DNA from 2 places in the Amycolatopsis sp. NPDC004747 genome. Region 1 is predicted to be linked to the other one. Evidence: riboswitches for the same ligand, from Rfam matches in the RefSeq annotation. Region 1 holds a riboswitch; the other holds the start of a gene.
What was found. A riboswitch is a leader RNA that binds a small molecule or an ion and turns the genes downstream of it on or off. The one in region 1 is predicted to bind S-adenosylhomocysteine.

Region 1 (10,419 bases):
GCGCCGACCCGATCCTGGTGCTGGTCAAGCAGCTGACCCTGCGCGGTCTCACCAACGCCTCCCGCGAGACGTTCCAGGCGATGAACACCGCGATCGAGCGGACCGGCCTGAAGCCGGTGATCGACCGCCGGTTCGGCTTCGCCGAGGTGGCCGGGGCGCTGGAGCACCTGGAGTCCCGGAAGCACATCGGGAAGGTCGTGCTGGAGAGCGCCTGAGCGCCCGCCTCCCGCGCCGCTGTCCGCCGGGTAAGTTTTCCCCGCCCGGCTGGGTATTTCCGGCACCTCCCGAGCGCGTTCCCGCAGCTCGGCAGGGGTGTGTGCGGGCGAAAAAGTCCCCTTTGGGCAGGAATGGCGGCGGCCGTCGGCACCGGGAAGAGTGGACCTCGCCGGGGACGTCGCCCGAGCAGGCTGTGCCGGCTCGGGCGAGGGCCCCGGACTGGGGGCGCGGGGAGGGGGTTTCAACCGCCTGGGGGTGGGTTGAAACCCCCTTCCCGCCCGCGGCCCCGCCCGCCCGGCCGGCGGACCGCGTCAGGTCGCCGTGCAGGCCCGCCCGTTGAGCGAGATCGAGCTCGGCCGGGAGTTCACCATCCCCGAGCTCCCGGTGAAGCCGAACTCGGCGCTCCCGCCGGCCGGGATGGTCCGGTTCCAGCCCGCGTCCAGCGCCGTCACGGCCGCGCCGCTCTGGGTGACCTGCGCGTTCCAGGCCTGGATCACCTTCTGGCCGTCGGCGTAGGTCCACGTCACCGTCCACCCGGTCACCGCGGCGGTGCCGGTGTTGCCCACCTTCACCGAGGCCTGGAACCCGCCCTGCCACTGGTTGGTGATCGCGTAGGCCGCGGTGCAGGAGCCCGACGGCACCGGGGTGGTGGTCGTCGTGGTGGGTGTGGTGGTCGTGGTCGTCGTGGTGGGCGTCGTCGTGGTGGTCGTCGGGGGCGGCTCGCCGCCCCCGGACTCGCCCACGATCACGCCGCGGCCGTTCGTGCCGACGTAGACCCGGCCGTACACCCGCGGATCGCCGGTCAGCGCCGCCCCGATGTTGCCGTACTGGTGCTGGTCGTCGTTGATCCGCGTCCACGAGGCCCCGGCGTCGTCGGAGCGGAAGATCCCGCGCACCCCGCCGATCTTCGCGATCGTGTACAACGCCGCGTACGTCCGGCCGGGAGCGGCCTTGCCGAACCCGACGTTGTCGGCTTCGGCGACGTTCGCCAGCTTCGTGAAGGACGTTCCGGAGTCGGTGGAGTGCCAGAGGCCGTACGCCGCGCCGGAGCCGCCGGCCAGCCAGATGTCGCCCTTGCCCCCCGGCACCGCCTTGAAGTGCGCCGAGCCGGACGGCAGCCCGGTGGCCGCGGTCGCGGTGAACGTCGCGCCGCCGTCGGTGCTGAGGTAGAACCGGCCCGCGGCGAACCCGTAGAACCGCTTCGGGTCGACCCGGTCCGACTCGACCACCGCGCCGGCGGGGATGCCGGTGGACGTCGTCCACGAGGAGCCGAAGCCGACCGAGTAGCTGACGTTCATGCCGTCCGGGCTCCAGACGAACCGGCTGCCGTCGGCGGCCGCGGCCACCGTGCCGCCACTGGCGTTGCCGCCCGGTTCGGCGCCCTGGAACCAGTTCTTGCCGCCGTCGGTGGAGAAGGCGATCCGGTTGTCGTTGGGCCGCGCGGACCGGTCCAGCGTGCCCACGCGCACGATCGTCGCCGGTGCCAGCTCGGCGTAGTCGAGGCTGGTGGTCGTGGTGAACACCGGCTGCGTGTACATCGTGGCCGGGACCGTGTCGAGGCTGTCGTGCCGGAACCCGCCGATGTCACCGAGGGCGGACAGCAGGGGAGCGCCCGACGGCGGGCTGATCAGGTCGAGCACCGCGGTTTCTTCGAGGCCGCCGACGACCGGCTTGATCGTGATCTTCCCGCCGCTGTCCCACTTCGTCAGGTCGTTGGTGCCGTAGATCGTCGCGCCGGTGCCGTAGAGGAGGTGGTTCGAGTCGAACGGGTCGATCTCCACCGACTCGGTCATCCAGCCGAGCTTCGGCGAGGGCACCGGGGGAGCGGGCTGCGCGCCGAAGGTCAGCCACGGCACCGCGGAGATGTCCTGGGTGTAGCGCAGCGACCGGTCCGGGTAGCTCGAAAAGTCCCAGATCCGGGTCCAGGTGGCGCCGCCGTCGGTGCTGCGGAAGAAGATGACGTCCGGCCACCACGACACCTGCGTCGCGACCATCAGCGTGTTCGGGTGCTGCCGGTCGATCGTCAGCCCGCTGTAGCCGAAGTAGTCGTCGCCGCTGTCGGAGGGGATCGGGCTGATCCGGGTCCAGGTGCCGGTCTTGGTGGCGTACTTCCAGACATCGCCCTTCGCGCCGTCGTACGGGCCGCCGGTGTCGCTGGTCGCCAGGTAGAGGTTGCCGCCGGCGCTGTCGAGGACGCCCTTGTGCGCCAGGAACCCGGTGGGCTGGCCGGCCAGTCGCGCCCAGGTCGTGCCGCCGTCGGTGCTGCGGTAGACCGTGTTCTGCTTGTCCGCGACGCCGACGTAGATCGTCTGCGTGGTGCTGCCGCGGGTGCCGGTGGAGGGGTCGAAGGTCACCCAGGTGACGCCCTCGTTGTCGCTGGAGTACCCCGTCGTGTCGTTCGGGTCGGGGACGTAGTTGCCGGGGTTGGGGAAGGCGGTCACCTTCGCCCAGGTGACGCCGGAGTCCGTGCTGCGCCAGAGGCCGTTGCCGCTGGGGGCGCCGAGGTAGAGGACGCTGTTGCGGTTCGGGTCGATGGCCAGCCGCTCGCCCATCCCGCGGCCGGGCATGTTGCCGCCGAGCTTGAACGGCAGCGTGGCCGCCTGCCAGGTGGCGCCGCGGTCGGCCGAGCGGAGGATCGCGCCGGGGTTCGGGTCCCAACTGTTGGTGTACATCCCGGCCGCGACGTAGACGCGGTTCGGGTCGACCGGGTCGGTGGCGAGGCTGACGACGCCGTTGTGCCCCCAATCGGTCCAGCCGACCGAGTCCAGCAGCGGTGTCCAGCGCCCGGTCGCGGTGTTCCACCGGTACGCCCCGCCGATGTCGGTGCGGGCGTAGACGAGCCCGCGTTCGGTCTGGTTGAAGACGATCCCGGGGACGAACCCGCCGCCGGCGATCTCCGCGTTGCGCCAGGTGGTGGCCGCCGGTGCGGCCGGGGACGGCGATGCGCCGACGGTGACCGCGAGCGCGGCGGGCAGCAGCACGGCGAGCGCGGACCCGAGCAGGCGTCTCGCTGACCGGGACCGGGCCGGGGAATGAGTTCTCGGCACGACGTTGTGCACCTTGGCCTCCACATTCTGGGAGCGCTTCCAGAAGGAAGGTAGACCAGCGTTCCGAGCGTTGTAAAGCATTCGACGATTTCGGCGATCCAGACTGTCCACAGTGGAATAGGGGGGTTCGCGGCCGCGACTGCGCGCCGGTTTTGCCGGAATCACATACATGAACGGCGATCAGGTTTCTGAATCGTTATCCGCGACTGTCTTGCTCGCGTTTTTGCGGCGTGTGAATGTGGTGGCCGCTGACTGGACTGGACCTACGCTGTATCGGATCTACGGAAGAGGCGACCCGGCAATGACGCAAGCAGCCCCGGCGCGGCACATCAGCCGGACCACGTTGTACTTCTTCGGCGCGCTCGGCGGCATCCTCTTCGGCTACGACCTCGGCGTGATCTCCGGGGTGCTCCCGTTCATCGGGAAACTGTGGGCGCTGACCAGCTGGGACAAGGGCATCATCACGGCCAGTCTCTCGGTCGGCGCCATCGTCGGCGCGCTGTTCTCCAGCCGCACCAACGAAGCACTCGGCCGGCGCCGCACGATCATGGTCGCCGCGGGCATCGTCATCGTCGGCACGCTGGCGGCGAGCTTCTCGCCGACGTTCGTGCTGCTGGTGCTCTCGCGGCTGGTCATCGGCCTCGGCATCGGCCTTTCGTCCTCGACCGTGCCGACGTACCTGTCCGAGCTGGCCCCGGCGAAGTGGCGGGGCGCGATGGGCGCGCTCAACCAGATCTTCATCGTGCTGGGCATCCTGATCGCGTTCCTGGTCAGCTACTGGCTCGGCCCGGTCTCGGCGTGGCGCTGGATGTTCGCCGGCGCGATCGTGCCCGCGGTGGTGCTGCTCGTCGGCCTGGTGTTCCTGCCGGAGACGCCGCGGTGGCTGGTCAAGAACGGTCAGGAGGAAGAGGCCCGGCGGGTGCTGGCCAGCGCGCACGGCAGCACCGTGGACCTCGACGAGGAGATCGCGACCATCCACGAGGTCATCCGGCTCGACACCGAGGAGAAGCCGCGGATCCGCGACCTGTTCTCCGGCTTCGTGCGGCCGATGCTCGTGGTGGCCCTGCTGCTCGCGATCGGCCAGCAGTTCAGCGGCGTCAACGCGATCAACGCGTACTTCCCGACGATGCTCATCGGCCTCGGGTTCGCCACGCAGGCCGCGCTGCTGTCCGGCGTGCTGCTGGGGGTCACCAAGTTCCTGTTCACCGCGTGGGTCGTGTTCGTCGTGGACCGCTGGGGCCGCAAGCCGCTGCTGCTCATCGGCAACGTCATCATGGTGCTGACCCTGGTGGGGGCCGGCCTGGTGGTGCTGAACGTCCACGACACCGGCACGCGCGGCCTGCTGATGCTGGTGATGATGGTGCTCTACCTGGTCGGCTACGAGCTCGGCTGGGGCGCGGTGGTCTGGGTGATGATGTCCGAGGTGTTCCCGCTCAAGTACCGGGCCACGGGCATGGGCGTCAGCAGCGTGGTCCTGTGGGCGGCGACGGGCATCGTGAGCGCGGTGTTCCCGATCATCTCCGACCCGAAGTCCCTCGGCATCGGCGGCTCGATGTTCCTCTTCGCCGGGGTGAACGTGGTGCTGTTCGTGCTGACCAAGTGGCTGGTCCCGGAGACCAAGGGCCGCTCGCTGGAGCAGATCGAGCTCGACCTGCGGGCGCGCCAGGGCGTCGCGGCCAAGAGCTGACCCCGGGGGGTCATCGCGGCGCCGGAAAGGCGGTCTGCCGCGGCTTGTCGTGAGTGGTGAGGCGGGTTCTAACCCGCCTTGCCACTCACGACCCGGAGTCCGAGCTTCCCGGCCAGCCGCCCGATCCAGGCCTCGACCTCCTCGGGCGAGCGGTCGGGGAGGCCGAAGATCGTCTCGGTGACGCCCAGGGAATCCAGGTGCGCCAGGCGCTCCGGGTCCGGCCGCTCGCCGAGCGCGTAGATCAGCGGCGCGCCTTCGCGGCCCTCGTCGGCCCAGATCCCCTTGAGCAGGGCCACGTGCCCGTCCAGGTCGGTGTCGGCCGGGGTGGTGAGCCAGCCGTCGGCGTGGCGGGCGATCCAGTGGAACGTCTTTTCGGTCGGGCCCGCGCCGAGCACCACCGGGATGTGCGCCTGGACCGGCTTCGGCCACGCCCAGCTCGGTCCGAAGGAGACGAACTCCCCGTCGTAGGCGGCCTCCTCCTGTGTCCACAGTGCACTCATCGCCTCGAGGTACTCGCGCAGCGCGGTGCGGCGGCGGTTCCCGGGCACGCCGTGGTCGGTCAGCTCGTCGACGTTCCAGCCGAAGCCGGCGCCGAGGGTGACGCGGCCGCCGGAGAGGTGGTCGAGGCTGGCGATCGTCTTGGCGAGGGTGATCGGGTCGCTCTCGACCGGCAGCGCGACGGCGGTGGAGAGCCGGATCCGCTCGGTGACCGCGGCCGCCGTGGCCAGCGCGACCCACGGGTCGAGCGTCCGGCTGTAGCGGTCGTCGGGCAGCGACGCGTCGCCGGTGCGCGGGTGCGGCGACTCCCGCTTGACCGGGATGTGGGTGTGTTCGGGGACGTAGAAGGTCGAGAACCCCGCGGCCTCCGCGGCGCGCGCCGCGGCTGCCGGGGTGATTCCCCGGTCGCTGGTGAACAGCACGATTCCGTAGTCCACCCGCGGAGCGTATTAGAACGTGTTTCAGTTTTCAAGCCGGCCGGTCCGTCGCTCTTCGAGGTCGTTCGAGTACGATCGGTGGCCTTGAGGAGGGCTCGATCCCGGGCTGTCACACTCGGCGCCTGCAGTGGCGCGCGATCGGCCGACGGAGGTGCGGGGTGACCCGGGTAATCCATTGTGGACAGACGGTGTTCCGGTCGTGGACACTGTCCCAGTCCGTGGACGCGGCGGCGGGGCGGGATGGCGTACCGGGGCGCGTTTCCGATACCGTGGACCACAGGTCGAGAGGCGCTGCAACGGACCACCGGGTCCGCCACGCTCGGCCGGGAATGACCAACCAAGGGCGCCTCCCGACCGAGGGAGGCTGCCGGTGAACACCCCGCACGAGTCCGAAGCACGCTTGCGCGAGCTGCTCGACCAGCGTGTGGCGGTCCTGGACGGCGCCTGGGGCACCATGCTGCAGGGCGCCGGGCTGACCCCGGCCGACTACCGCGGCGACCGCTTCGGCGAGCACACCCACGACGTCACCGGCGACCCGGACCTGCTGAACCTCACCCGCCCGGACGTCATCCTCGACGTCCACCGCCAGTACCTCGCGGCCGGCGCGGACATCACCACGACGAACACGTTCACCGCCACCAGCATCGGCCAGGCCGACTACGGGCTGCAGGCGTACGTCCACGAGATGAACGTCCGCGGCGCGCAGCTGGCCCGCCAGGCCGCCGACGAAGCAGGCGGCAAGTTCGTCGCCGGCTCGATCGGCCCGCTCAACGTCACCCTCAGCCTGTCGCCCAAGGTCGACGACCCGGCGTACCGCGCGGTCACGTTCGAGCAGGTCAAGGCGGCCTACGCCGAGCAGATCGCCGGCCTCGCCGAGGGCGGGGTCGACCTGCTGCTGATCGAGACGATCTTCGACACGCTGAACTGCAAGGCCGCGATCGCCGCCGCCCGTGAGGTCGCGCCCGAGCTGCCGCTGTGGATCTCGGTGACGATCGTCGACCTGAGCGGCCGGACGCTGTCCGGGCAGACGGTCGAGGCGTTCTGGAGCTCGATCGAGCACGCGAAGCCGCTGGTCGTCGGCGTGAACTGCTCGCTCGGCGCCGAAGAGATGCGCCCGCACGTCGAGGAGCTCGCGCGGATCGCCGACGCCTACGTCGCCTGCCACCCCAACGCCGGCCTGCCGAACGCGTTCGGCGGCTACGACGAGACGCCGGAGGAGACGGCCGGGCTGGTCGGCGGGTTCGCCCGCGACGGCCTGGTCAACCTGGTCGGCGGCTGCTGCGGCACGAGCCCGGACCACATCGCGAAGATCGCCGCCGCGGCGAAGCAGGCCGCCCCGCGAGTGGTGCCGCCGCCGCGCACCCACACGCGCTTCAGCGGCCTCGAGCCGTTCGGCATCGGCGCCGACACCGGGTTCGTGATGATCGGCGAGCGCACCAACGTCACCGGCTCCAAGCGGTTCCGGCGGCTCATCGAGTCCGGCGACCACCAGGGCGCCGTCGACGTCGCGCTGGAGCAGGTCCGCGGCGGGGCCAACCTGCTCGACGTCAACATGGACGCCGACCTGCTCGACAGCGAGGAGGCGATGACCACCTTCCTCAACCTCATCGCCACCGAGCCCGAGGTCGCCCGCATCCCGGTGATGGTCGACAGCTCCAAGTGGAGCGTGCTCGAAGCCGGCCTGCGCTGCCTGCAGGGCAAGGGCGTGGTCAACTCGATCAGCCTCAAGGAGGGCGAGGAGCCCTTCCTCGCCCAGGCCCGCACGATCCGCAACTACGGCGCCGGCGTCGTCGTGATGGCCTTCGACGAGCAGGGCCAGGCCGACACCGCCGACCGCAAGGTCGAGATCTGCGCCCGCGCGTACGACCTGCTGACCCGGCAAGCGGGCTTCGCGGGCGAGGACATCATCTTCGACCCGAACGTCCTCGCCGTCGCCACCGGCATCGCCGAGCACAACGGCTACGCGAAGGCGTTCATCGACGCGTTGCCCCGGATCAAGGAGCGCTGCCCGGGCGTCCACATCAGCGGCGGCATCTCGAACCTCTCGTTCTCCTTCCGCGGCAACGACGTGGTCCGCGAGGCGATGCACTCGGCGTTCCTGTTCCACGCCATGCAGGCCGGCCTCGACATGGGCATCGTCAACGCCGGCCAGCTCGCCGTGTACGAGGACATCCCCAAGGACCTGCTCGAACTGGTCGAGGACGTCCTCTTCGACCGCCGCGAAGACGCCACCGACCGCCTGGTGAGCTTCGCCGAGAACGTCAAGGGCAGCGGTACCAAGCGCGTCGTGGACCTCTCGTGGCGCGAAGGCACGGTCGGCGAGCGGCTCTCGCACGCCCTGGTGCACGGCATCGTCGACTACATCGAGGAAGACACCGAAGAGGCGCGGCAGCAGCTGGCGCGGCCCCTCGACGTCATCGAGGGCCCGCTGATGGACGGCATGAAGATCGTCGGCGACCTGTTCGGCTCGGGCAAGATGTTCCTGCCGCAGGTGGTCAAGAGCGCGCGCGTGATGAAGCGGTCCGTCGCCTACCTCGAGCCGTTCATGGAGGCGGAGAAGGAGAAGGCGCGCCAGGAAGGCCGGCTGGCCTCGGCGGGCGGCCAGGGCAAGATCGTGCTCGCCACGGTCAAGGGCGACGTCCACGACATCGGCAAGAACATCGTCGGGGTCGTGCTGGGCTGCAACAACTACGAGGTCATCGACCTCGGGGTGATGGTGCCCGCCGGCAAGATCCTCGACACCGCGGTCACCGAGGGCGCCGACGCCGTCGGGCTGTCCGGCCTGATCACGCCGTCGCTGGACGAGATGGTCGCGGTCGCCACCGAGATGCAGCGGCGCGGCCTGAAGCTGCCGTTGCTGATCGGCGGCGCCACGACGTCCAAGCAGCACACCGCGGTCAAGATCGCGCCGGCCTACGACAACGCGACGGTCCACGTGCTGGACGCCTCCCGGGTGGTGGGCGTGGTGTCCGACCTGCTGGACCCGGACCGCTCGATCGCGCTCGCCGAGAAGAACCGCGCCGACCAGGAGGTGCTGCGCGAGCAGCACGCGAGCAAGCAGCGCCGGCCGATGCTCACGCTCGAGCAGGCGCGGCTGAACCGCGAGCAGGTGGTGTTCGCCGACCTGCCGACGCCGCTGTTCACCGGCACCCGCGTCATCGAGCCGTCGATCACCGAGCTGCGCGAGATGATCGACTGGCAGTTCCTGTTCCTCGCCTGGCAGCTCAAGGGCAAGTACCCGGCGATCCTGGAGCAGCCGGTCGCCCGCGAGCTGTTCGACGACGCCAACAAGCTGCTCGACCAGATCATCGCCGAAGGCAGCTTCACCGCGAAGGGCGCGTACGCGTTCTGGCCGGCGCACAGCGAAGGCGACGACATCCTGCTCGACGGCGAGTTCTCCCACGTCGGGTTCCCGATGCTGCGCCAGCAGACGTCGAAGCCGGAAGACCGCGCCAACCGCTGCCTCGCCGACTACGTCGCCCCGGAAGGCGACCACCTGGGCGGCTTCGCGGTCGCGATCCACGGTGCCGAAGATCTCGCCGCCTGCTACGAGGCCGAGCAGGACGACTACCGCGCGATCATGGTGAAGGCGCTGGCGGACCGGCTGGCCGAGGCGTTCGCCGAGCACATCCACCTGCGGGCCCGCCGCGACTGGTTCGAGCCGGACGCCGAGCCGGTGCTGGCCGACCTGCACGCGGAGCGCTTCCGCGGCATCCGGCCGGCGCTGGGCTACCCGGCCAGCCCGGACCACAGCCAGAAGCGCGAGCTGTTCGAGCTCCTGGAGGCGGACCGGCTCGGCATGGACCTGACCGAGTCGTTCGCGATGACCCCGGCGGCGAGCGTGTCCGGGCTGATCTTCGCCCACCCGGACTCCCGCTACTTCACCGTCGGACGGCTCGGCCGCGACCAGGTCGAGGACTACGCGCGCCGCAAGGGCGTCGAAGTCGCCGAGGTCGAGCAGTGGCTGCGGCCGAACCTGGCCTACGACCCCGAGGCGTAGTCCGGCAGCTCGATGTCGGTGGCGAACCTGTCGGTCGCCTTCAGCAGCAGGCGGAGCAGGAAGCGGGACTTGAACGTCCAGTCCCGCAGCCTGATCCGCAGGGGTGAGGGCGGCGCGAGGAACGGGCCCGCGCTGCCGCGCTGCGAGACCTTGGCGTAGCCGCGCATCAGCTCCTCGTAGCGGGCGAAGGCGATCCGGTGGTCGCCGCCGGCCGCGCGGAGCTCGCCCGCGAGCACGTACGCGCCCACGACGGCCAGGCCGGTGCCGAAGCCGCCGAGGGTGTTGCCGTAGGCGGCGTCGCCCAGGAGCACGACCCGGCCGCGGGAGTAGCGGTCGATGGTGACCCGGCTGAGCGAGTCCAGGTGGAACTCGCGGGCCTGCGGGATCCGGGCCACCAGCTCCGGCACCCGCCAGCCGGCGCCCCGGTAGGCGTCCATCAGCAGCTGCCGCTGCCGGCCGGTGTCGGTGCGGTCGTAGTCGAGCTCGGGCGAGGCGAACACGAAGAACGCCGACGCCTTGGGCCCGCCGACGGCC
Region 2 (10,419 bases), on a different contig from region 1:
CCGGCGGACGGCGGGCCGGGATCGCCGCGGGCACCGGGATCGCGCTCGGCGTCTTCGCCTGGGTGGTCGCGATCGCGCTGGGCGTCGCCGCCGTGCTGACCGCGTCGGCGGTCGCGTTCACCGTCGTCAAGCTGGCCGGCGCGGCCTACCTGGTGTTCCTCGGTGTCAAGGCGTGGCTGGCCGTGCGCCGCGGCGGGTACCGCGATCTCGCCCCGGCCGCCGAGACCCGGCAGCTCAAGGCCGGGGCCGCGTTCCGCCAGGGCCTGGTGACGAACCTGCTCAACCCCAAGGTGGCCGTGTACTTCCTGGCCCTGCTCCCCCAGTTCCTGCCCGCCGACGGCTCCACCCTGCAAACGCTGGAGCTGGCGGCGATCGCCACCGCCGGCACCGTCCTGTGGTTCGTCACCCTCGCCGTCGTGGTCGGGGCGCTGAAGCGGTTCTTCAGCGCCGGCCGCGTCCGCCGGGTGCTCGACGCCGTCCTGGGCACCGTGCTCGTCACCCTCGGGGTCAAGGTCGCCGCCGAGACGGCGTGAGCCCGGCGCGCGGGCCCACGCCGCCGGCGGGTCAGCCGAGTTTCTCCGCCGCCAGCCGCGTGCCCTCGACCCGGGCCGCGATCTTCGCGAACGCGATGTCGCGCGAGGTCGACGTGTCGTCGGCGAACGGCGAGAACCCGCAGTCGTCGCAGGTGCCGAGCCGCTCGGCCGGCAGGTACTTCGCCGCGGTCAGCACCCGGTCCCGGACCTCCTCCGCGGTCTCCACCCGCGGGTCGATCGGGTCGGTGACCCCGACGAACACCCGCTGGTCGGCCTTCAGGTTCTCGGCGATCACCCGCAGCGCCCGCTCCGGATCGGCTTCGCTGGCCAGCTGGACGAAGAACCGCCCGGCCCTGAGGTCGAACAGCGCCGGCAGCAGGCCCGCGTAGTCGACGTCGAGGCTGTGCGCGGAGTCCTGGTCGCCACCCGGGCAGGTGTGGACGCCGATCTTCGCGCGCTCCTCGGCGGTGAACCGGTCGAGCACGGCGTTGTTGAGCTCGATGAACTGCCGCAGCAGCCCGCCGGACGGGTCCAGCTTCAGCGAAAGCCGCCCCTCGGTGAAGTCGATCTGGACGCTGTCCGCGCCCGCCTCGAGGCTGCCGCGGATGTCCGCCTCCGCCTCGTTCACCAGGTCGGCGACGAACTGCTCCCGCGAGTACCCCTCGATGCCGTCGGCCGGGTAGATCAGCGACAGGACGGACGCGGCGATCACCGCCTGCTTGACGGGCCGGTCGGTAAGCGTTTTCGCGCGCGTCAGGTACGAAGCGGCGTTGGTCGCGTAGCGGAAGGGACCCGCGGTGAGCCGCGGCAGCTGCCGGGTGTGCCCGTCGGCGAACGGGATGACGGCGCCGTCGGGCGCCAGCGCTTCCAGTCCGGCCAGCGGGTAGGTCACGAAGCTCGGCTTGCCCTGTTCCCCGTCGGTCAGCACGGTTGAGCCGGTCTCTTCGAACCGGCGGATCGTGTCGGCCAGCGCCCGGCTCTCCAGCTCGGCCAGCGCGGCGGCGTCGATCCGGCCGGCCGCGAACTCGCCGAGGCCTTCGACGAGGTAGGCGGGCCGGGGGATGCTGCCGATCGGTTCAGTGGGCAGGGTCATCGATGTCCTCCGCTGCTTGAAGGGCCCGACCGGCCACCGGCGCGAAGGCAGGACGTGGCCGCGTGGCCGCCCCCACCCACCGTCCGGCCGTGACCGGCCACGTTCTCGAGGCAACTTAACGTGGCCGAAGCCGATCACGGAGCGCGGATCACCCGGTCGGCCCAGAGAAAAGCACGAAATCGGAAGGCATTCGGCGGTTAGCGAGGAGGACGATTGGGTATTCGCTACGGCGATACGGCGGGTTCGGCGCCGAAGGAGGCCCGATGCTCAGTCATCACGACCGCACCGAGCTCGAGAAGATCGAGCGCAGTCTCGAGCTCAGTGATCCGGCACTGGCGGCCGCGCTGCGCGACGGCCGACGGCCGAAGTCGCGCGCGCTCCGCAGCGCGGTCCTGATCGTCTTCGACATCACCGCCGTGACGCTGCTGGTCCTGGGCCTGGTGCTGCCCGATCCGGGCGTGACGCTCTGCGGGATCATCGCGCTCACCGGCACCGTCTGGACCCACGTGGCGAGGCACCGGATTTAAGGCAGACTTGCGGCGTGAAGTGGGTCCTGCACGTCGACCTCGACCAGTTCATCGCCGCGGTCGAGATCGCCCGCCACCCCGAGCTGCGCGGCAAGCCCGTCGTGGTCGGCGGCAACGGCGACCCCACCGAGCGCGCCGTCGTCGCGACGGCTTCGTACGAAGCCCGCGAGTTCGGCGTCCAGTCCGGCATGCCGCTGCGGATCGCCGCGAAGCGCTGCCCGGAGGCCGTCTTCCTGCCCAGTGACCCGGACGCCTACCTCGAGGTGTCGGCCCGCGTGATGGCCGCGGTGCGGGAGCTGCCGGTGGTGGTCGAGGTCCTGGGCTGGGACGAAGCCTTCGTCGGCGCGGAGACCGGCGATCCCGAGGCGCTGGCCGTGGCGATCAAGGAGGCGGTGGCGCGCGAGACGGGCCTTTCGTGCGCGGTCGGGATCGGCGACAACAAGCTGCGGGCCAAGCTCGCCACCGGGTTCGGCAAGCCGGGCGGGATCTACCGGCTGACGCAGGAGAACTGGTGGGCGGTGATGGCGGCCCGCCCGACCGACGCGCTGTGGGGCATCGGCGGCAAGACGGCGAAGAAGCTCGCCTCGCTGGGGATCGAAACGGTCCTCGACCTGGCGGGCGCCGACCCGGCGGAGCTGGCGGCCCGGTTCGGCCCGAAGACGGGCCCGTGGCTGCGGCTGCTCGGCGGCGGCATCAGCGACGCCGAGGTGAGCGCCACCCCCTGGGTGGCCCGGTCACGCAGCCGGGAGACGACGTTCCAGCGCGACCTGACGGACCCGGCGGAGATGGCGGCCGAGGTCTCGGCGCTGGCGAAGAGGGTCGCCCAGGACGTGCTCGAAGAGGGCCGCCCGGCGGCGCGGGTGGCGGTGAAGGTGCGGTTCGTGCCGTTCCTGACCCACACGCACAGCATCACGCTCCCGGAGCCGTCCTCGGACGCCGCGGAGCTCGACCGCGCGGCGCAGGAGGTGCTCGGGCTGTTCGAGCTGACCCGCGCGGTGCGGCTGCTCGGCGTGCGCGCCGAATTCCCGCGCGAGGACGCCTGAACCGGGCAGGCGCACCGAGGGCCGCCACCACGCCGACGGAGACGGGCGGCCACCGGCCGTTCGCGCAACCCCGCCGAGCCGCGCACGAGCCGAAATCCCTCGCGCGGACCAGGACGGCCGCGACGAACAGCCGTCGCCGCGTCGGCGACCACCGCCCGCTCTCCCGCCGATGAAGCCGCAGCCCAGCCACTCCACCGGACCCAAGAGCGACCGGAACGCACCCGCGCGGCGCGGCTGCGGGGCGTACGCGCCGAATTCCCGTGCGAAGGCTAGAGGCCCTCGGGCAGCGGCAACGGCCGGTCCGGGTCGAGCCGCACTCCGCCCGCCCGCAGCGTGTGGTCCAGCATCGCCCAGATCGTGCCCGTGAGCTGGGCCGTCAGCTGCCGCAGGGTGAGCGTTCCCGGGTGGTCGAGCCAGCGGGTGGTCGCCGATTCGACGTAGCCGACCAGGCCGAACGCCATCGTGTCCGCCGGGGCCGGGTCGAGGCCGAACGCCGTCAGGTAGCCGGTGAACAGGCCGCTGAGGTGACGGGCGATCGCGCCGCGGACGTCCGGGCCGTCCGGGGTGCCGCGGGCCAGGTAGCGGTGCAGGTGGGCGTGCTCGGTCAGCCAGCGCAGGTGCGTCGAGATCACCGTGGAGATCATCTCGTTCGGCGAACCCTCGGGGTGCCAGAGCGGGGCCAGGTCGGCCGTCACCAGCTCGGCCGCCCGCCGCGCGATCGCGCGCCGCAGGTCGGCCGCGTCGTCGAAGTGGCGGTAGAGGCGGGTGCGGGCGACGCCGGCGCGTTCGGCGATCTGCTCGGTCGAGACGTCCGGGCCGTGCTCGGCGATGGCGGCCAGCGCGGCGTCGACGAACTCCGCCCGCCGCCGTTCCTGCTGGCCCGCCCAGCGCGTTGCCCGCCCGTCGACCTTGGTCACGGCGAAAGCCTACTCAGGCACGCCGGGGCCGTGTACGCTCGCCGAAGTAGCTAGTACATCGCGTACCCCCTACTTGTGGAGGCCCCCATGCACCGGGACGCCACCGCGGCTCGCCTGCTCAAGAGCTCCGCGAAGAACTCCTACGACCCGTACGTCGACATCGACTGGGACGCGCCGCTCGCCGAAGGCAAGGCGTACATGCCGCTCGAGCGCGTCTCCCTCTACGGCACGGACCTCTGGGCGAGGCTGACGCCGGAGCAGCGGATCGAGCTCTCCAAGCACGAGATCGCCAGCATCATGAGCGTCGGGCTGTGGTTCGAGATCGTCCTGATGCAGCTGCTCGCCCGGTACGTCTTCGACCTCGACGCGCGCACCGAGCACGCGCAGTACGCGATGACCGAGATCGGCGACGAAACGCGGCACTCGGTGATGTTCGCCCGCACCGCGCAGCGGCTGGGCGTCCCGCGGTACGGCGTCCCGAAGGTGGTCCACCGCGCCGCCAAGGTGTTCGGCGCGACCGCGGCCGGGCCGTCGATGTTCGCCAGCGTGCTGGTCGCCGAGGAGACCACCGACCGGCTCCAGCGGTCGATGATGGACGACGACGGCATCCAGCCCCTGATCCGCTCGGTCAACCGGATCCACGTGGTGGAGGAGGCCCGGCACGTCCGCTTCGCCAAGGAGGAGGTGCTGCGGGAGACGCCGAAGCTGTCGACGGCGGCGCTGCGGCGGCACCGGGTGCGGACCGCGCTGGTCGCGTTCGGGGTGATCGACAGCATGGTCGACGCGCGGATCTACCGCAGCGTCGGGATCGACCCCCGCGAAGGCCGCGCCGCGGCGCTGGCCAACCCGCACTTCCACGAGACGCGCCGGTGGATGGCGGAGAAGATCGTGCCGTTCCTGCGCGACGCGGGTCTGATCGGCGGCCGCTCCGAGGGCATCTGGCGGCGCGCGCACCTGCTCTGAACGCCGGGGGTGGAATTACCGTTTCGCGACGTTCCGGACCGCGCCACGCTGGTGGGATGACCGCCGATCCCCCGCCGGGCCCGTGGCAGGACTTCCCGCTCGAACCCGCACCCGGGCAGCCGGCGCGGACCCGGCGCCGCGCCGCCCCTCACCGCTCGCGCGGCCGGCGGTCACCGGCCTGCTCGGCCTCCTGGCCGGCGCGCTGCTGGTCGGTGTGCCGTGGCTGGTGCTCAGCCTGCTCGCCGGCCCGAGCGGACGGCCGCTGACCGCGCCGGCGAGCCTCGGCGGGCTCGGCCGCGCCCAGGACGCGATCGCGAAGATCGGCAAAGACCGGGGGCAGGCGCTCATCGACCGGGTCGGGAAGGCCGACCGGGAGACCGCGGCCCGCGTGTCGGCGGCCTACGGCGGCGCCGGCGCGGTCGTCCAGCAGTACCAGGACGATCAGCTCCGGCGCACGGTCCAGCTGCTCGCGGTCCGGGCGCCCTCGCCGGGGCTCATCGCGCCGTACGAGGACGCCGAGGCGCTGGGCCTGGCCGCCCCGGGCACCGAACTCGTGCGCTTCGGGGACGTGCAGTGCCTGGTGCAGCACGACCCGGTCAGCGCCGGGTCGGCACCCGACCCCGATCGGTCCGCCGTGCGGACCTGCCAGCGCACCGGCACCGACCTGACCGTGACCCTGAAGGGCCTGAGCTCCGAGGGCAACCGCGACCCGCGGGAAATGGCCGGCCTCGTCGAAGAGGCGTGGGCGATACTGAGCCGGTGATCACGATCCGGGCCGCCCGCGAGGACGACGAAGCCGCACTCGCGAAGATCGACGAACGCACCTGGACCCCGGACGTCTCCCCCGCCCCGGCGCCACCGCCGGGCACGCCCTTCTTCGACGGCGGCACCCGGCCCGGGGACGTGCTCGTCGCCGAGCACGACGCCGTGGTCGCCGGGTACGTGCGCCTCGGCGAGGGGTTCGACATCCCCGCCCACCGGCACGTGGCGGTGATCGACGGGCTCGCCGTCGACCCGGACCGGCAGCGGCTCGGCATCGCGCGGCAGCTCGTCGAGGCGGCCGTCGCCGAAGCGGGCCGCCGCGGCGCGCGCAAGGTGACGCTGCGGGTGCTCGGGCCCAACACCGGCGCGCGCCGGGTCTACGAGCGCTGCGGGTTCGCCGTGGAAGGCGTGCTGCGGGCCGAATTCCGCATCGACGGCACCGACGTCGACGACGTTCTCATGGCCCGATCGCTCGCTTGACAGCCTCGCCGCGGCTTTGCCATCCTGGCTTCGGGCCGAGAGGCGCTGCGACGGAACTCCCTTCCGCCACGCTCGGCCCGAGACCACGACTCCAAGGGCGCCTCCCGTGCGGGAGGTGTCCTTTTCGTTGTCCGCGAGGACTTTCGTGCTGCCTCCCGAACGTTTCGTCGACGAACTCCGGAGTGCACCGAGAATGAATGACAAACTGCAGACGCGAAACGGCCTCGACTTCGCCGTGGCCGACCTCACCCTGGCCGACGCCGGCCGCACGCAGCTGCGGCTGGCCGAGCACGAAATGCCCGGCCTGATGGCGATCCGCCGCGAATACGCCGCCGCGCAGCCGCTGAAGGGCGCCCGCATCGCCGGGTCGCTGCACATGACCGTGCAGACCGCCGTGCTCATCGAGACCCTCGTGGCGCTCGGCGCCGAGGTGCGCTGGGTGTCCTGCAACATCTTCTCCACCCAGGACGAGGCCGCCGCCGCGGTCGTCGTCGGCCCGGACGGCACCGTCGAGGCCCCGGCGGGCACCTCGGTGTTCGCGTGGAAGGGCGAAACGCTCGAAGAGTACTGGTGGTGCACCGACCGGCTCTTCGCCTTCCCCGGCGGGCAGGCCCCGAACATGATCCTCGACGACGGCGGTGACGCCACCCTCCTGGTCCACAAGGGAGTCGAGTTCGAGGCGGCAGGCGCCGTGCCGCAGCCGTCCGAAGAGGACCCGGAGGAGTACCGGATCATCCTCGACACCCTGCGCGCGAGCCTGGCCGCCGACGGCGGCCGGTTCACCGCCATGGCCAAGGAGATCCGCGGCGTCACCGAGGAGACCACCAACGGCGTCAAGCGGCTCTACAAGCTCGCCAAAGACGGCGAGCTGCTCTTCCCGGCGATGAACGTCAACGACTCGGTGACGAAGTCCAAGTTCGACAACAAGTACGGCATCCGGCACTCCCTTGTGGACGGCCTGAACCGGGCCACCGACGTGATGATCGGCGGCAAGCGCGTGGTCGTCTGCGGTTACGGCGACGTCGGCAAGGGCGCGGTCGAGGCGCTGCGCGGGCAGGGTGCCCGGGTCGCGGTCACCGAGATCGACCCGATCTGCGCGCTGCAGGCGGCGATGGACGGGCTCGACGTCGTCGAACTCGACGACGTGGTGGCCCACGGCGACATCTTCATCACCACCACCGGCAACTTCGGCATCATCTCGGCCGCCCAGATGAGCCGGATGAAGCACAACGCGATCGTCGCGAACGTCGGGCACTTCGACAACGAGATCGACATGGCCGGGCTGGCGAAGCTGCCCGGGATCGTGAAGAAGGAGATCAAGCCGCAGGTGCACGAGTGGACGTTCCCGGACGGCCACGCGATCATCGTGCTCTCCGAGGGCCGCCTGATGAACCTCGGCAACGCGACCGGCCACCCGTCGTTCGTGATGTCGAACTCGTTCACCAACCAGGCGATCGCCCAGATCGAGCTGTTCGCCAAGCCCGGCGAGTACGCCACCGACGTCCACCGGCTGCCGAAGCACCTCGACGAAAAGGTCGCCCGCCTGCACCTGGACGCGCTCGGGGTGAAGCTCACCAAGCTCACGAAGCAGCAGGCCGAGTACATCGGCGTCGACGTCGATGGTCCGTACAAGCTCGATCACTATCGGTACTGATCCGCAGATTGCTCCATTCGCCGTAGTTTGGGTTATCCGCAAACTGGCCATTCTCCCGGCGAGAGCGCATTCGCCCGGACGGCACGGAGCCGGGCCGGGTCTCATGCGAAGGAGCGTGTCAAGTGATCATTCTCGGTGTGATTCTCCTCGTCATCGGGTTCATCGTGGGCATCCCGGTGCTGTACACCATCGGTATCATTCTCGCGGTGGCCGGCGTGGCACTGGCCATCCTGGGCGGCACGGGCCGCCGGATCGGTGGCCGGGCGCACTGGTACTGATCCGCTTTCTCCCCACCACCACCGGCAACGGGGCTGGTTCCGGAGAGACTCCGCCACGGCCTGGCGCACCGGCAGCAATGCCGGCCGCGCCAGGCCGTTCGGCCTTTTTGCGCGGTGAAAAACGCACCGACCACTTCCCCGGTCCCGTGAATCGTGAGCGTGCAGAGGAAAACAGGGTGCGCGCACCCGGGCATGAAAGAGTCCTCCGGCTCCGAGGGGGAGGGAGAGCCGAAGGACCTCGTTAGTGTTAGCACATCGCCAAGCCGCTGTACACAGCTGCATACACGATCGTGTGACCATCTTGACGAACTCCGAACGCCGTGAAGGCCTCCCCGGCGGGCGGGCACCCGGCCGGAAGGCCCCCGCGGATCCTGGCGGGAGGCTCAGGAAGCTCGGCGCAGCAGGGGTTTGCGCGGCGCGGCGGCACAGCCGCACCCGCCGCCGACGCCCTGGCAGTCGACGATCAGCGCGTGGCGCACGCGGTCACCGTCCACACAGACCGGATCGGTGCACTCGGCGAACCCGCCTTCCGGGTGCACCACCAGCGTGCCGTGGCAGTGGTCGATCCCGGCGTCACAGGAAGCACACTCCATGTCCGCACCGCCTTTCCGCGCTCGTGGACGACGTGCACCCCCAAGGTAGGACCGGGGAGCACGCGGGCGCGGCAGCCGGGCGGCGTGTCGGCACAACCACCCGTCCGAGCGGCTCAGGCGGACTTCGGCGACCGCTTCCGGGCGGCCGGCTTCTTCTTCGCCGGTCCGGCGTCCTCATCGGACGAACCGGACGCCTCGGACGCCGCGGCCGCCTCCGAAGAGGACTGACGCGACTTCTTCGCGGCGTCCACACTGGCCTGCAGCGCCGCCATCAGGTCGACGACGTCGGCCTTGGCGGTGACCGCCGCAGGCTTGGTCGTCTCGTCGCCGGCGACCTTGGCCTCGATCATCTCCTCGAGGGCCTCGCGGTAGTGGTCGTGGTACTTCTCCGGCTCGAACACCGGCTCGGCGAGCGAGTCGATCAGCGACCCGGCCATGGTGAGCTCCTGCGGCCGGATCTGCGGCGGGTCGTCGCGCAGGAACGGGAAGTCGGGCTCGCGGACCTCGTCCGGCCACAGCATCGTCGTCATCACCAGCACGTCGGCGTGCACGCGCAGCACCGCCATGCTCTCCCGCTGGCGGACCGCGACCTTCGCGACGGCCACCTGGCTCGACTTGTGCAGTGCGTCCCGCAGCACGACGTACGGCTTCACCGCGTTCTTCTGCGGCTCCAGGTAGTAGGTCCGGTCGTACTGGATCGGGTCGATCGACTCGAGCGGCACGAACTCCAGCACGTCGATCGTGCGCTGGGTGGACAGCGGCAGCTCGGCCATCTCGGCGTCGGTGATCACCACCATCTCGCCGTCGGGCAGCTCGTAGCCCTTGGCGATCTCGGCGTACGGCACTTCCTGGCCGTCGATCGTGCAGAACCGCTTGTACTGGATGCGGCCGCCGTCGGCCTCGTGCACCTGGCGCAGGGAGACGTTCTTGTTCTCGGTGGCCGCGTACATCTGGATCGGGATGCTGACCAGCCCGAAGGACACCGAGCCCTTCCACATCGCCCGCATGCCAGTACCTCCGATATGCCACACCGTCGCGTTCACGCTACGTGACAACCGTAGCCCGAAACGTCCCCCGGCGACAGTGCGCGGCGGCGGCGATCTAGACCTCTGCCAGGTACTTCTCCCAAAGTGCGGGGTCCATGAACCAGTGCTGGAAGTCGGACGGGTCCATGAACCCGTTGACGAACCGCTTCGCGACGGCCGGGTTCTGCCCGGCCACCCCGAGGATCTGCAGCACGTGCGGGGGCGGCGGCAGGAGGAGCGCGTTCGTCCATTCGGTCACGTGCCGGGCGTACTCCCAGTAGCGCTCGAACGTCGCTTCCATCCAGGCCGTGTCGAACGGCCGGTCGCCGCGCTCGACGATCGCGTCGAGGTAGGTCGCCGCGCAGTGGCTCGCGTTGTTCGAGCCCTGCCCGGTGATCGGGTCGTTCGCCACGACGACGTCGGCCATGCCCAGCACGATCGCCCCGCCGGGCAGGGTGCCGACCGGGTGGCGGACCACCGGCGTGTACCCGCCCGCGAGGGTCGCCTTCCCGTCGGTCAGCTCGGCCTCGCGGCAGCGGTCGTACTCCCAC

Region 2: linked by a shared signal. The riboswitch ahead of ahcY (adenosylhomocysteinase) and the one ahead of metH (methionine synthase) in region 1 are both predicted to bind S-adenosylhomocysteine.

Annotation. Positions count from the first base shown of each region.
Region 1 is NZ_JBSGBQ010000023.1:107,126-117,544, reverse strand. It holds gene ACWEGE_RS32080 (zinc-dependent alcohol dehydrogenase family protein) at 1-215, shown strand, start outside; gene ACWEGE_RS32075 (cellulose binding domain-containing protein) at 528-3,275, opposite strand; gene ACWEGE_RS32070 (sugar porter family MFS transporter) at 3,565-4,950, shown strand; gene ACWEGE_RS32065 (TIGR03619 family F420-dependent LLM class oxidoreductase) at 5,019-5,885, opposite strand; S-adenosyl-L-homocysteine riboswitch at 6,163-6,241, shown strand; gene metH (methionine synthase) at 6,256-9,885, shown strand; gene ACWEGE_RS32055 (FAD-dependent monooxygenase) at 9,867-10,419, opposite strand, start outside.
Region 2 is NZ_JBSGBQ010000036.1:41,160-51,578, forward strand. It holds gene ACWEGE_RS38925 (LysE family translocator) at 1-533, shown strand, start outside; gene ACWEGE_RS38930 (cobalamin-independent methionine synthase II family protein) at 565-1,626, opposite strand; gene ACWEGE_RS38935 (DUF3040 domain-containing protein) at 1,890-2,153, shown strand; gene ACWEGE_RS38940 (DNA polymerase IV) at 2,168-3,196, shown strand; gene ACWEGE_RS38945 (TetR/AcrR family transcriptional regulator) at 3,466-4,113, opposite strand; gene ACWEGE_RS38950 (AurF N-oxygenase family protein) at 4,201-5,076, shown strand; gene ACWEGE_RS38955 (hypothetical protein) at 5,159-5,839, shown strand; gene ACWEGE_RS38960 (N-acetyltransferase family protein) at 5,836-6,318, shown strand; S-adenosyl-L-homocysteine riboswitch at 6,350-6,428, shown strand; gene ahcY (adenosylhomocysteinase) at 6,512-7,972, shown strand; gene ACWEGE_RS38970 (hypothetical protein) at 8,095-8,250, shown strand; gene ACWEGE_RS38975 (hypothetical protein) at 8,634-8,843, opposite strand; gene ku (non-homologous end joining protein Ku) at 8,957-9,850, opposite strand; gene ACWEGE_RS38985 (styrene monooxygenase/indole monooxygenase family protein) at 9,945-10,419, opposite strand, start outside.